3 regions of the Paenibacillus sp. J31R34 genome follow, and region 3 is predicted to be linked to each of the others. Evidence: predicted binding sites of a transcription regulator. Region 3 holds the regulator's gene; each other region holds the start of a gene.
What was found. Region 3 encodes Rex, which represses fermentation and respiration genes when NADH is low (regulators of the CRP and FNR family bind a similar motif). Its sites were predicted from a motif close to TTGTGAAATATTTCACAA; they were not measured.
Positions count from the first base shown of each region.

Region 1: AC50YG_RS29910 (DUF1641 domain-containing protein) is a predicted target of Rex. The motif match lies at 1,364-1,381, and genes of this name have one in related genera.
Region 2: AC50YG_RS18060 (formate/nitrite transporter family protein) is a predicted target of Rex. The motif match lies at 1,567-1,584, and genes of this name have one in related genera.

Region 1 is NZ_JBXENU010000017.1:34,628-39,305, reverse strand. Features, by position in the region: gene AC50YG_RS29920 (substrate-binding domain-containing protein) at 1-16, shown strand, start outside; gene AC50YG_RS29915 (AI-2E family transporter) at 48-1,214, shown strand; gene AC50YG_RS29910 (DUF1641 domain-containing protein) at 1,468-1,896, shown strand; gene AC50YG_RS29905 (NAD(P)/FAD-dependent oxidoreductase) at 1,928-3,106, shown strand; gene AC50YG_RS29900 (MmcQ/YjbR family DNA-binding protein) at 3,222-3,566, shown strand; gene AC50YG_RS29895 (cation:proton antiporter) at 3,754-4,678, shown strand, end outside.
Region 2 is NZ_JBXENU010000006.1:192,884-197,561, reverse strand. Features, by position in the region: gene AC50YG_RS18065 (L-lactate dehydrogenase) at 1-680, opposite strand, end outside; gene AC50YG_RS18060 (formate/nitrite transporter family protein) at 710-1,507, opposite strand; gene AC50YG_RS18055 (pectate lyase) at 1,790-2,461, shown strand; gene AC50YG_RS18050 (histidine kinase) at 2,559-4,678, opposite strand, start outside.
Region 3 is NZ_JBXENU010000001.1:292,812-297,489, reverse strand. Features, by position in the region: gene AC50YG_RS01250 (amidohydrolase) at 1-1,291, opposite strand, end outside; gene AC50YG_RS01245 (redox-sensing transcriptional repressor Rex) at 1,272-1,928, opposite strand; gene dinG (ATP-dependent DNA helicase DinG) at 1,925-4,678, opposite strand, start outside.

The sequences.
Region 1 (4,678 bases), on a different contig from region 3:
TACCGCGGAAAGCTGAGAACATCAAAAGCAGGAAGAAGGAACAGCGGATGAACCATTTTAAAACAGGAACAGATCGGTTTGTACAATTTATTTTAAATAATAAATTTGTTATATTTCTGCTCGTGCTGCTCCTGGTAAGTTTGAATATTTTCGTCATGAGCAAAATCTCCTACGTGTTCACGCCGCTCACCGTATTGTTCAAGACGGTGCTGCTGCCGATTATTTTAGCTGGTGTAGCTTATTATTTGCTAAATCCGATTGTTGACTATTTGGAGACGAAGAAGGCTCCGCGCATTTACTCTATTTTTGTAATCTTTGCGGTCATTTTGGGCTTGCTGACGATTTTGCTGACGGTGGTTATTCCAATTGTAAGCACACAGGTCGTAAGTCTGGTCGAAAATTTACCGGGTTATGCGGATCAGCTGCGAACGAAGTTTGATGAGCTGATGCACAGCGGCGACCTGCGGGAAATTGGGCGGTGGCTCAATATAAATCCGTCAGATTTGAGCGGCAATATTACGAAGCGGGGAACGGAGCTGCTAAATGGCGTGTGGCAAAGTGTAGGGTCTTTCGTGGGAGCGCTTAAAGATGTTGTGCTTGCGGTCATTACACTGCCATTTATTCTGTTCTACTTACTGAAGGATGGCAAGAAGCTGCCGAATTATATTGCTGCTATACTGCCAACGAACATGAGAGCACACACGAAGCGTATTATGGGCGAAATGAACGGCCAAATCAGCAGCTACATAAGAGGGCAGATTATTGTGAGCTTCTGTATTGGCCTGCTGCTGTATATCGGTTATTTGATTATTGGGCTCGAGTACTCGCTAGTGCTGGCGCTGATCGCTGCTTGTACAGCTATTATTCCGTATCTGGGTCCAGCTATCGCGATTACGCCCGCTCTCATTGTAGCGATGGTAACCTCACCCGTCATGCTGCTTAAAATGATTGTGATCTGGACGATTGTCCAGCTGATTGAAGGAAAGTTTATTTCTCCGCAAATTATGGGGAAAAGCATGAAGATTCATCCCATTACGATTATTTTCGTCATTTTGACCGCTGGAAATTTGTTTGGATTAGGGGGTATTATTTTAGCCGTCCCAGGCTATGCTGTGCTGAAGGTTATCGCAACGAATTTCTTCCACTGGCTGCAGGCGCGTTCCCCGCTTTACGCAGCGGAGGAAGTGAATGCGGATAATGATTTTAAGCTATAATATAAGCATTATAAAACGGAGGACTGCTGGCATAAGCAGTCCTTTTATTAAAATATAATAAAGGATCTAAAAGTTGTAATTGCAGTTTTTGTCGCAAAGGAATAAAATGAACATGAGTGTGGTCAAGTCCCTCTAATAATGCGCCCTTATTGTGAAACATTTCACAATTTCAGGCTTTTTTCAGAGGCGGCTTGCCGTTGTAACGGCGTTTAACTAATCATGCAACAAACAACGCAAGGGAGGCATTTTTCGTATGTCGGAAACATTAACAGAGCAAGAAGTACAGACGGGATCTGTACGTAGTGAACTGGACGTTCTGGAGCAATTGCTTAAACCGGAAATCCAAAGCTCGCTGAATCAGCTGGTAGAAAGCTTGCCTAAGCTTGCTGAAATGGTTACTTTGATGACCAAAGCTTATGATGTAGCAACAACTGTGGCGAATGACCAAGTGCTTATGGGCGACATGAAGCATGGTATTGAGGAATTCGTTAAGCCGATTACGGACAAGGCTAAAGGCATTGCATCGGCTGCTGTAGAAGCAAATGATCGTGCACAAGCAGAGCCTACGACAATCGGTCTGTTCGGCATTCTCAAAATGCTGAAAGATCCTCAGGTTCAACAAACATTGCGTTTCGCGCAATCGTTCCTGGATGTATTGGCTGAGCGCAACAAACAACGTTAAGATCGGATCAGAATGAGAACGGAGGAACAGTATGTCTAAGCATATTTTGATTTTGGGTGGCGGATATGGTGGTTTGCTGAGCGCATTGACAACTCGCAAACATTTATCCCCTGAGGAAGCAAGCATTACCGTTGTTAACCGTATTCCATCGCACCAAATCGTAACTGAATTGCATCGTCTGGCTGTTGGCGGCGTTCATGAGAACAACGTTGCTTTGCCGCTGACGAAGCTGTTCAAAGATAAATCCATCAATTTGGTTATCGACACTGTCGACAAAATTGATCCGGACCAGAAGCAAGTTCACCTTTCCAGCGGTGCAAAAACTTCCTACGATACGCTTGTTATCGCTCTTGGTGGCGAAACGGCATTTTTCGGCATTCCAGGCCTTGAAGAGAACAGCCTGACGCTGAAATCGGTTGAGGAAGCTAACCGCGTGAGCGCGCACATTCAAGAGCGCCTTGCTGCGTATGCAAAATCGAAAAACAAAGCTGACGCAACGATCGTTGTTGGCGGCGGCGGCCTGACTGGTATTGAGCTGATCGGTGAAATTGCCGACATGCTGCCAAAATGGTGTGAGCAAAGCGGCGTAAACATCAGCGAAGTATCGGTATACAATGTTGAAGCAGGCCCGTCGATCCTGGCTGGTTTCCCTGCAGAGCTTGTTGACCGTGCGAAAGCAAGCCTTGAGAAACGCGGCGTTCAATTGCTGATGGGTATTGCGGTTACAGAAGTAAAAGGCAACGAAGTTATTTTGAAAGACGGTCAAACGCTTGTGGCTAACACATTCGTATGGACTGGCGGCGTTACAGGCAACCCTGTCGTAGCAAACTGCGGTATCGAAGTGAACCGTGGCCGTGCGACTGTGAATGAGTTCCTGCAATCGACTTCGCATCCTGAAGTTTACCTGGCTGGCGACAACGCAGTTGTATTTAGCCCGGATGGTCGTCCATATCCGCCAAGTGCACAAATCGCATGGCAAATGGGCGAAGCAATCGGCTACAACTTATTCGCGCAATCCAAAGGCTTGCCGCAAAAATCGTTTGAATTCGTTAACTCCGGCGTTCTTGCGAGCCTTGGCCGCAAAGATGCAATCGGAACAATTGGCGCAAGCCAGCTTCGTCTGAGAGGCACTGCAGCTTCCCTGATGAAGGAAGCAAGTAACGTTCGTTACTTGACGCATGTTAACGGCTTGTTCTCGCTCGTTTACTAATTTAATTATGAATAACCATAATAAGTTCTCGTTTAAACGGCAGCAGCTGTTTGGGCGGGAACTTTATTTTTTTCAACGGAAGATGGTACGATAAGAAGAAAGGGGGACAACGGCTATGGAACATTATGTTGAATATTGCCTGGGCAAGAAGGGCGCTTTTGAAGATTATCCTTTCGGACCGGAAGCGCTGGTTATGAAGGTAGAAGGAAAGATGTTTGCCCTGATTTCAGACGACCGGAAATCGATATCGCTCAAATGCGACCCCATCATTGCAGAAAATTTACGCGAGCAGCATGCGGCGGTTATTCCCGGCTACCATATGAACAAGAAGCACTGGAATACGGTGTTGCTGGACGGCAGCTTGGAGCCGGAAGAGGTCGAAAGCATGATCACCCACTCCTATGAGCTGGTGGTGAAGTCGCTTCCGAAGGCGGTACGCGAGAGCTTGAGCGGAAGTTAATGGGCTGAAAGTATGGTTTTAGAGGCTCATTTCAGGTATAATAAATGCATTGAGCTTGTAATTGAATAAAAAGATATTTTTTGGAGGAGTCTGTCAACAACGGGATTTCTCTGTCTGCTTGTAAGGAGCCCGTATATATGCGGGCTCCTTCTTTATGTTTTTTTTGCTGCAAAAGGAGGAAGATAAAATGGAATTTATTTTAACGTTAATGCTAATTATTGCGGTGTCCAAAATCGCAGGGGCGATCTCCGTTAAGCTCGGTCAGCCTGCTGTACTCGGAAAGCTGCTTGCAGGAATAGTCGTCGGTCCTGCTTTGCTTGGCTGGGTCGACAATAGCGACTGGCTCGCTCATTTCTCAGAAATAGGCGTGCTGCTGCTCATGTTTATCGCAGGGCTTGAGACGGATCTGGAGCAGCTGCGTAAAGACTGGAAAGCGTCATTTTCGGTGGCGCTGGGGGGCATTATTTTGCCATTCGCCGGTGGATACGGAGCAGCTGTCTTGTTCGGTTTATCCTCTGGGCAGGCGATCTTTCTCGGGCTGCTGCTCTCGGCGACCTCGGTCAGCATTTCGGTTCAAACGTTGAAGGAGATGAACAAGCTTAGCTCCAGAGAGGGCACGACCATACTCGGAGCAGCGGTTGTAGATGATGTGGTGGTCGTTGTTTTACTGGCTGTTGTCATGAGCGTGCTTGGTTCAGGAGGAGATGTATCTATTCCATTGCTGCTAGGGAAAAAAGTTCTGTTCTTTGCTGTTGTCATCGCTGCGAGCTGGTGGCTGGTGCCCTTCGTCATGAAGCGGCTGTCCCGCTTTCCGGTTACAGAGGCGGCGATAAGCGCTGCGCTTGTTATCTGCTTTGGGTTTGCCTACTTCGCAGATGCAATGGGCGTAGCTGGCATTATCGGTGCCTTTGCTGCGGGAATTGCGATTGGGCAAACACCGCTTCGCCATACGATCGAAACGAAGATCGAGCCTATAGCCTATTCGTTGTTTGTGCCTGTTTTTTTCATCAGCATCGGACTTAATGTTACCTTTGCCGGAATCGGCGAGCAGCTGCTGTTTATCGCCTTGCTTTCCATTGTGGCTATACTGACAAAGATGTTCGGTGCTGCAG
Region 2 (4,678 bases), on a different contig from region 3:
AAAGCGATGGCGTAATACGTTGCGCCTTTTGCTTCGATAATTTGGTAAGCGGCATCGCGTGTGCCGGTGAAGATCCGGTCCTTCTGCTCGTCGTTCAGTCCAAGCTCCGTACCCGCAACGTTCGACAGGCTCCATACCGGCAGCTCGGAATCGCCATGCTCCCCGATAATCGGCGCGTGGACGCTGCGCGGATCAATGTTCAGCTCTTCGCCAATCAGATAGCGGAAGCGCGCACTGTCGAGCAGGGTACCCGAACCGATGACGCGGTTAACGGGCCAGCGTGATTTTCGCAGGGAGAAGTAGCTCATGACGTCTACGGGGTTCGAAGCAATCAGCAGAATGCCATCGTCATTATATTTCAAGACTTCATCAATAATTTGGTCGAAAATCGCAACGTTGCGCTTCAGCAGCTGAATGCGCTCTTCGCCCGGACGCTGCGCTACACCCGCTGTAATAATAATGATGTCCGCGCCTTTGCAGTCCTCGTAAGTGCCTGCCCATACCTTCGTGCCGCCAAGGAACGGCATGCCGTGGTTCATGTCGAGCGCATCGCCGATCGCTTTTTTCTCATTGGCATCAATGAGCACCAGCTCATCCATGCGGTTGCGAAGCAGAAGCGTATAGGCGGTTGTCGAGCCTACAGCCCCAGCGCCAATGACAACAATTCTTGATTTTTTCATATCCGATCTCTCCCCGTCTAATGGTGTGCTTACTCTTGCGTGTGATCCTCTTTGTCGAAATAAGGCTTGTTAACGAAATAATACATATATGCCATTAAAACGCCGCCGCCAATCAGATTGCCGAGTGTGACAGGCACAAGATTGTGAATGACGCCGCCGTAAGTAATCGTGTCTGGGTGGTCGACGACTAGTGCGATGGCGAAGGTGCACATGTTGGCAATGCTATGCTCGTAGCCCGAAATAAAGAAGCAGAAGACGAACAGCATCATCGAAAACATTTTTGCCCCGTCATGCTTCATGCCCATCGGAATGAAAAAGGCGAGACAGACAAGCCAGTTACATAAAATCGCCCGGAAAAACAGCTCCATTGACGACGTATGCATTTTTGCTTCGACCACGCTGAGCAGGAACGTATTGACCTTCTCGCTGTCGAACAGTCCGGTTGTCATAATGAGCAGCGCGAACACGGCTGCGCCTAGCAGGTTGCCACCGTAGCTTGTCAGCCACATTTTGATAGCGTCGGTCCATTTGAGCTTACGCCGGAGAGCGGTAAACGAATAATAAAACGTATTGCCGGTAAACAAGTCGCCGCCACCGTATGCGATGAGAATAATAGCAGCTCCGAACGTAAGCGCGGCCATCGGATAAGCGAGTGGAGAATGCTCGGCGTAAAAAAAGTTACCCGTCTTGAAGGCGACGATAACGCCAAAGCCGATGAACATGCTGGCGAGCATGGACCTGGAAATATAGCGAATGCGGCTTTGCTTAAAAATCATATGCTTCTTCTGTGCGAGCTGCTCGACTTTGCGTAGCGCTTCTGTTTCCATGAGCCATCACTCCTCTTGCTGCTTACTGAGGTTAGAATAACACAGAGAGGCGCAATCGATTGTGACATTCATCACAGGTTACTGCGCAAATTGTTACAGAATAAGGGATTTTGGGCCATTTGGACAACTACTGAGCTAATGATTATTCCTGTAATGGCAAAAATTAGGTAGTCTTTTGGTAGATGCAAACGGAGGTGCACATCTATTTGCATAAAAGTAGAGGCATTTAAGGATGAGGCTTCACCACAACCAAATTAAATGGAATAAAGGAGAGTTTATTCGATGAAAAAATGGATCGGTGCTCTATTGTCTGTGGCCCTTATTATTGCAATTGCTGGTGTGCAGCCTGCCCCTGTAGCGGCGGCTGAAGTTGTAAACGCTACCATTATTGTACCTAAAAATACAACCTACAATGGTCAAGGCAAAGTTTTTGTAGCGAACCCGAGCACGCTCGGTGATGGCAGCCAGGCTGAGGGCCAGAAGCCAGTATTCCGTCTGGAAGCAGGAGCAACGCTGAAAAATGTGATTATCGGCGCACCAGCTGCAGACGGTGTTCACTGCTATGGCAGCTGTAATATTGAGAATGTGACTTGGCAGGATGTAGGCGAGGACGCTTTGACGCTAAAATCTTCCGGTACGGTTAATATTACAGGCGGCGGCGCATACAAAGCCTATGACAAGGTGTTTCAAATGAATGCATCCGGCACAATTAATATTAAAAATTTCAAGGCCAATGACATCGGCAAGCTCGTTCGTCAAAATGGCGGCACATCCTATGCGGTATCCATGAATGTATCAAATAGCGATATTTCCAAGGTAAAGGATTCAATTTTGCGCACCGACAGCAGCTCGACAACGGGCAAAATCACTAATACGCGTTATTCCAACGTACCAACGCTGTTCAAAGGCTTTGCTTCCGGCAAAACCAGCCAATCTGGAAACACGGCTTATTAGGAACTCCTTTCAGCTGGAGCGTTGTTGCAGCCGGCTTAAGGCTGCTGCAACGCTCCATCAGCTCGAAAAGATGACCGCCCCCCGTAAGTAAGCCTGTTTATACATCTTTAACAGGGTCTGTGCCGAGATTAGGCGGCATGGGCTCTGTTTCCCATTTAGCAACAATTAACATATCTATATGCCGGGCGGAGCGCAGCATATCATGCACAATCGTTTGGCGGAAGAGCATCTGCCACGGCTTCCTGCGCGACTGCCCAATAATGAGCTGAGTTGCTTGCAGGGCGTTCATTTTTTGCAGCAAAATCCCGCTAATCTCTTGGCGTTTGTTCGCAACACTTACGGCTAGTTGACCTCCAAGCCGCTCGCATAGCTGCCGTAGTGTTTGGAGCCGCTTTTGCTGCGTCTCGGTTTGCTGGATCTTCCTGCTGTGCACATAGTGGACATGCCATTCTGCCTTCAAGCGGTGAGCGATGCGAAAGCCGCGGCGAATAAGCCTTTCCGCCTGATCACCCAAATCGATGCATACAAAAATCACCTCGCGCTTGCGCCAAGGTCCTCGAAGCGAAGGTCCGCGTTTCCATGACTCCAGCCGTTCATCAACATCATCTGCAATTTCGCGCAGTGCCAGCTCCCGCAAGGCAATCAAATTTCCGATTTTGAAAAAAGAGCCCAGCGCCTGCTCAACCTTTTCCAGCCTGTAAATTTTACCTTCACGCATGCGCTGCGCCAGCATTTGGGGCGTAACGTCAATTAGCTCAATTTCAGTAGCCATTTGTAAAATCGCATCCGGCACCGTTTCTCTCACCCGTACACCAGTCAGCTGCTCAACCGCATCATTCAAGCTTTCAACATGCTGCACGTTGACGGTGGAAATAACGGAAATCCCGTTTTCCAGCAGCAGCAAAATATCTTCGTACCTTTTCTTAAGCCTACTTCCCGGCACATTCGTATGGGCAAGCTCATCGACAAGCACAACCTCGGGGCGGCGAGCGATAAGAGCCGCTGTGTCCATTTCCTCAAGCCTGACTGTCCCGTAGGGAATAGCTGCTCGGGGCAAAATCGACAAGCCGCCGACCTGCTCCGCCGTTTCCTTGCGTCCATGCGTTTCCAGCCAGCCGATGACGACATCCACGCCTTTGCGCTTAAGAATGTTGCCTTCCTGGAGCATTTTGTACGTTTTCCCGACGCCGGGAGCGGCACCGATATAAATTTTGAACGTACCCTGGCGCATGAGCTGCGCTTGTTCCTCTATTTCGCGGGTATTCAGCCGGTGAAAAAGCGCCTCCTGCCCGCCCCAGCGGGTTTTAACGGGCAAAATTCGTTCTCCCTCATGCTCCGCCCGATCCGTCATCACAAACACGTCGATGTTCCGTATTTTTCGGAGCACGCGGTTGACGATGGAGCCTTGCAAACGCTCCTGCCGTGCTTTTTTCTTGGAATGGCCCATCACAATGCGCGTTGCATGCTGCCGCGTTGCATATTCTACAAGTGCGGAGGGTAGCTTGCGCGCATGCGTTAGAGGGAGCTCCTCGAACGTGCCGCCGACTTTCGCCACCAGCTTTTGCATCGAGCGTTTGATCGTTTGCTGCTCCCTCAGCAGGCTGCGGCCCGGCAGCCGAAAGGTGACGACGGCGAGCTCGCCGTGCAGCCGCTTGGCAATTTGCTGGCCTCGGCGCACATATAGGGAGCCATTGAAGTGATATTGCGCCGAAACGACAATCCGCTCGGCAACTCCTGACGGGCCGCTTAAGCCCAGCGCTTCGCGATGTTTTTCCAGCGTTTCGTGAACACCATCTGCCATGAGGCAGAGCGCGACTTCGCGCAGGACAGCCAGATTGCCGCGCAGCCGCATAGCCGGATGGAGAGGGCTGCCGAGCAGCCCCTCTTCCATCCGGCTCAGCATCGTCTCAGGAGATACATCAATGAGGCGAACCTCATCGGCCCATTCCAGCGTATCCGCCGGGACCGTCTCCTCCGCGCGAATGCCCGTCATTTTGAAAATAACCCCGTCCTCGCCCTCAAGCTCGTACACGTTAATCGTCGTAATGATGCTGATGCCATGCTCCAGCAAATATTGAATGTCCTCCAGTCGCGTCTGGAAGCGGGCGCACATACGGTTGCGATGGGCGAGGCCATCGACGAGCACGACCTCCGGGTTGCGGGCAAGCAGCGCCTCCAGCGGCAAATCCTGCTGCTCCTTGCCATCGCGCTGCCACT
Region 3 (4,678 bases):
ACAACCTCTCGAAGCTTGCCTGAGCATCGTGACGAATTTTCTCCTCATCGAGCAATGTGCATTCGCCATCCCGTACAACCTGACGCCCGTCTACCCATACATGCTTGACGTCGCGGCCCGAGCCCGCGTACACCAGATGGGACACAATATCCGTCTGTGGGTAAAAATGCGGCTGTTCAATATCGATGGCGATGAAATCCGCCTTCATGCCAACGCGCAGGCGGCCAATGGAATCTTCCTGCCAAATAGAGCGAGCGCCGTATACCGTTCCCATACGCAAAGCTTCAATGGCAGGAACAACCGTAGGATCGCCAGAAACACCCTTATGCAGCAGAGCCGCAAGGTTGATCTCCTTGAATAAGTCAAGATTGTTGTTGCTCGCCGCGCTGTCCGTGCCTAGTGATACCGTTACACCAGCGCGAAGCAAATCAGGAACGCGGGCAATGCCGCTTGCCAGCTTGAGGTTGCTTACCGGGTTATGCGATACAGCTACTTTGCGCTGCGCAAGCAGCGCAATTTCCTCGTCATTCAAATGCACTGCATGAGCAACAAGTGCCGGACGAGAGAAGAAGCCTAAATTGTCGAGATGCTGAACGGGACGAACGCCATAATCGCGAACGTTCTGCTCTACTTCGGCAATCGATTCTGACATATGCGTGTGCAGCGGCAAATCATAATCATGAGCAGCCTGCACGAATTTCTCAATATAATCGGGCGGGCATGTATAAGGCGCATGCGGCGAAATCATCGTCGTAATACGGCCATTTGCCTTGCCGTTCCAATCGCGTGCGAAAGCTATCGCTTCCTCCAGCTTCGCTTGCTGCACATCCTCTGGGCAGAGGCCAATGACGCCGCGCGTCAGACAGCCGCGAATGCCGGACTGTTCCACGACTTCAGCCAGCTGATCCATGCGGTCATACATATCCACGAAAGCCGTTGTACCGGATTTCAGCATTTCTACCACGGCAAGCGCGCTGCCCGCACGTGTATCAAGGTCGAGGTATTTGCCCTCCATCGGCCACATTTTTTGCTCCAGCCAGACTTGCAGGTTTTGATCATCGGAGTAGCCGCGCAGCAAGGTCATAGCTGCATGACCATGCGTGTTTACTAGGCCCGGCATAAAAGCAAGCTTACTGCCGTCCAGCTTCTGCACATCGGCTTGCAGCCCAGTTGGAGCTTCTGCTCCGATATATGTAATGCGATCATCGGTCACAACCATATGCCCTTGAAGCACATGCTCGCCATCCTCCATCGTTACAAAACGTCCATTTTCAATCCAAATTTGGCTCATTTTCGTCATCCCTTTCCCTCTCCAAGTAATACGCCAGACTTAGCAGCTCTTTCGTAAAGTCAGCATGATGAATGCGAATTTCTTCTGGTACCTTCAATATCGCTGGGGCAAAATTGAGCAAGCCTTCAATGCCCGCATCTATAAATTGATTAGCAACGTTTTGCGCTTCAAATCCGGGAACGGTAATAATCCCAATTCGAATATTATTCTCCTCAACCGTATGTTTAAGCATATCCATCGGCATTACGGTCAAATTATTAATTTGCGAGCCGATTTTAGATGGATGCACATCAAACACCGCAATAATTTTCATATTGTCTTTAGAATATTTATTATAATTGCATAGAGCATGACCCAAATTACCCGCACCGACAAGCGCCACATTAATCGTCTGATCAAGCTTGAGTATTTGACGAATTTTTTCAATTAAATACGTCACATCATAGCCGATACCCTTGCGGCCAAAATCGCCGAAATACGCCAAGTCCTTGCGGATTTGCGCCGGATTTAAATCCAGCTTGACGCCAAGCTCCTGGGACGAAACGGTCTGCACCTCCCGGTTGTTCAGCTCGTTCAGCACTTGCAGGTAAATGGGGAGGCGTCTTACGACGGCCTCCGATATTTTCGTCTGCTTCACCCGTTCTCCTCCTCCTTCTCGGCACCAAGCCATTCTCTCATTCTCGGTACAATTTGTTCGATATGCATATGCTCAATTTTCGGTCCAGGCAAAGAATAGAGAAAATGCTTGCCATAATACGTTTCAATAACCCGCGTATCATAAATAATGACAATCCCTTTATCCTTCGCCGTTCGCACGAGCCTGCCAAAGCCTTGCTTGAAGCGAATAACCGCTTGCGGGATCGACAGCTTCATAAAAGGATTTTGCTTTTGGCGCTGCAGCAATTCCGACTTCGCCTCCAGCAGCGGATGATTCGGCGGTTGGAATGGCAGTCTGACGATGGCAAGGCAAGTTAAGGCTTCGCCAGGAATGTCAACGCCCTCCCAAAAGCTGCTTGTGCCAAGCAGCACAGACTCCGGCTGCTGTAAAAACCGCCGCGTCAGCTTCGTACGGTTGCCGCTGTCGATGCCTTGGCCCAGCACTTGAATGCTGGTGGCCGCAAGCGCCGCCTTAAGCGGATCGTATACCTGCTTTAGCATTCGGTAAGAGGTAAACAGCACTAGCATTCTGCCATTAGTCTGCTGCACTGCATCTGCCAAGGAAGAGACGAGCATTGAAATAAATGCGGGCTCTCCTGCTGAGCCTTTAAGAACAGGGAAATTGCGCGGAATAATAACGAGCGCTTGTTCACGGTAATTAAATGGCGATGCCAGCTGCACGGTACGCAGCCTTCCCGCTTCTTCAAAGCCGCCAAGTCCAAGCTGCTCTTCAGCGAACTGGAATGATTTTTGCACCGATAGAGTGGCGGACGTTAAAATAATGCTGTCCTTCACATCAAATAAATACTGCTGAAGCTGGCTGCTCACATCAATTGGCACCGCATAAAGATGCAGCGATCGATGCTTGTAGGTCATATTGGCTTCCAGCCAGAATACGTCCGTCGTCTGATCGACCTTCATAAAGCTGCGCAGATCATCCTTGACTCTCGTCAAATCGCGTAAAGCGCCATTCAAGTCCGTTACAAGCGCCTGTACCGCCAGCTCATCAATGCGATCTTTAATCTCCTCGGACATTTTCTCAGCCGTCTTCAGCACGCGAATAAGCTCCGTATGAATATTGGTCTCTTCGGCGAGCACTTCGGACCAGCCTTCCGGGAGGCTATCGCCTCGCAAACGGTACACAGATTGATTGTTTTCACCCGTCGCATCAGGAGAAGCTTGAACAAAGCTGTAAAGCATCTCAAACAGCCTTTCCCAATGCTCCTTCACTTCCGTAAAGGCGGGAATAATGGTATCAATCGTTTCCAGCCAGCCTTGCACCCGCTCATCGCTTTCCTGCTGGAGATGAATGCGCAGAGATGGCAGCAGGCCGGAACGAGCGTCCTTAAACATACGCGTAAACGCATTGGTTATCGTATAGTAGCCGAGCTGCATGCCCAGATGCTTGCTTGCTACTTCCTCCACATGATGCGCCTCATCGACAATCAAATGGCTGTAGGTTGGCAGCAGCCGATGATCGGCCTGAATGTCTGTGAACAGCATGGAGTGATTCGTAATGCACACATCAGCTATATTGGCTTCATGCTTGGCACGATGATAATAACAGCGTTTAAACCAAGGACACGCCCGGTTCAGACAGGAATCTGCATCGCTGGCAACGGTAGACCAGAAGTCGGTCCCCTTGTTGCTGAAATTCAGCTCCTCTTGATCGCCCGTTTCCGTCTCGCCCAGCCACACGACCATTTGCGAGGCAGTAATCGCATCGTCAACGGGGGACATCATATCCCTTGTATTTATTTTACTTTCAAACTTGCGCAGGCACAAATAATTGCCTCTGCCCTTGAAGATTGAAGCCCGAAACTCTATCGGCAAAATCTGCTTAAGCAGCGGTACATCGCGATGTCTCAGCTGCTCTTGCAAATTAATGGTATGCGTGCTGACGACTATCTTCTCATCCTGACGGATACCATAATAGAGCGCGGGTATTAAATAGCCGAGAGACTTTCCTGTACCCGTTCCTGCTTCAATAAGCAAATGGCGTTTGCTGTCCAGCGAGTCAAATACTTCACGGAACATCGTCGTCTGCGCTTCGCGTTCTTCATAATTAGGAAATTGCTCAATAAAGCGCTGCTTGATTTCATCCAAATATTGCTCGAATGACATCTCCTGCAAAGGCGAGGCTCCCTCTTCGCTGCGCGCGGGCTTTTCCTCTGTCCATTCTCTAGCTTTCAGTGCAAACTGGTTGAAAAAATCATAATCAGGGACGCCCATTACGATGTTTTGTTCTACCTGTTTTAGCGTAACCGTAATAAACCAGCTTAAATCGCTGCCATTGTCTACAAGCGAAGATAACCGCTGCAAAGTCAGCAGCGGCAGGCTCCGAAGCTTTTGTACCGATTTGGCGAATATAACGGCGGTCGCCATTGCATCGCTATCAGCGCGATGATGATGCTCATGCGTAATGCCGAACTGCTCAGAAACAGCACCAAGCTGGTAAGAAGTTATCGATGGAAAAAGAATGCGCAGCAGCTCAATCGTATCGAGCCTGCGCCCTGCAAACGTATGGTACCCACTGCGATCGAGCGCCTGGTTCAGAAAACCAGCGTCAAAATTGACATTATGCGCCACGAGCACCGCATCATCAAGCAGCGGAATCATGTCCATCAGCACATCAGACAGCTCCGGCGCATCCGCCACCATCGCCTCGTCAATGCCGGTAAGCTGCGTAATAAACGGCGGTATGGCAATCGTTGGCTTTACAAATGAATT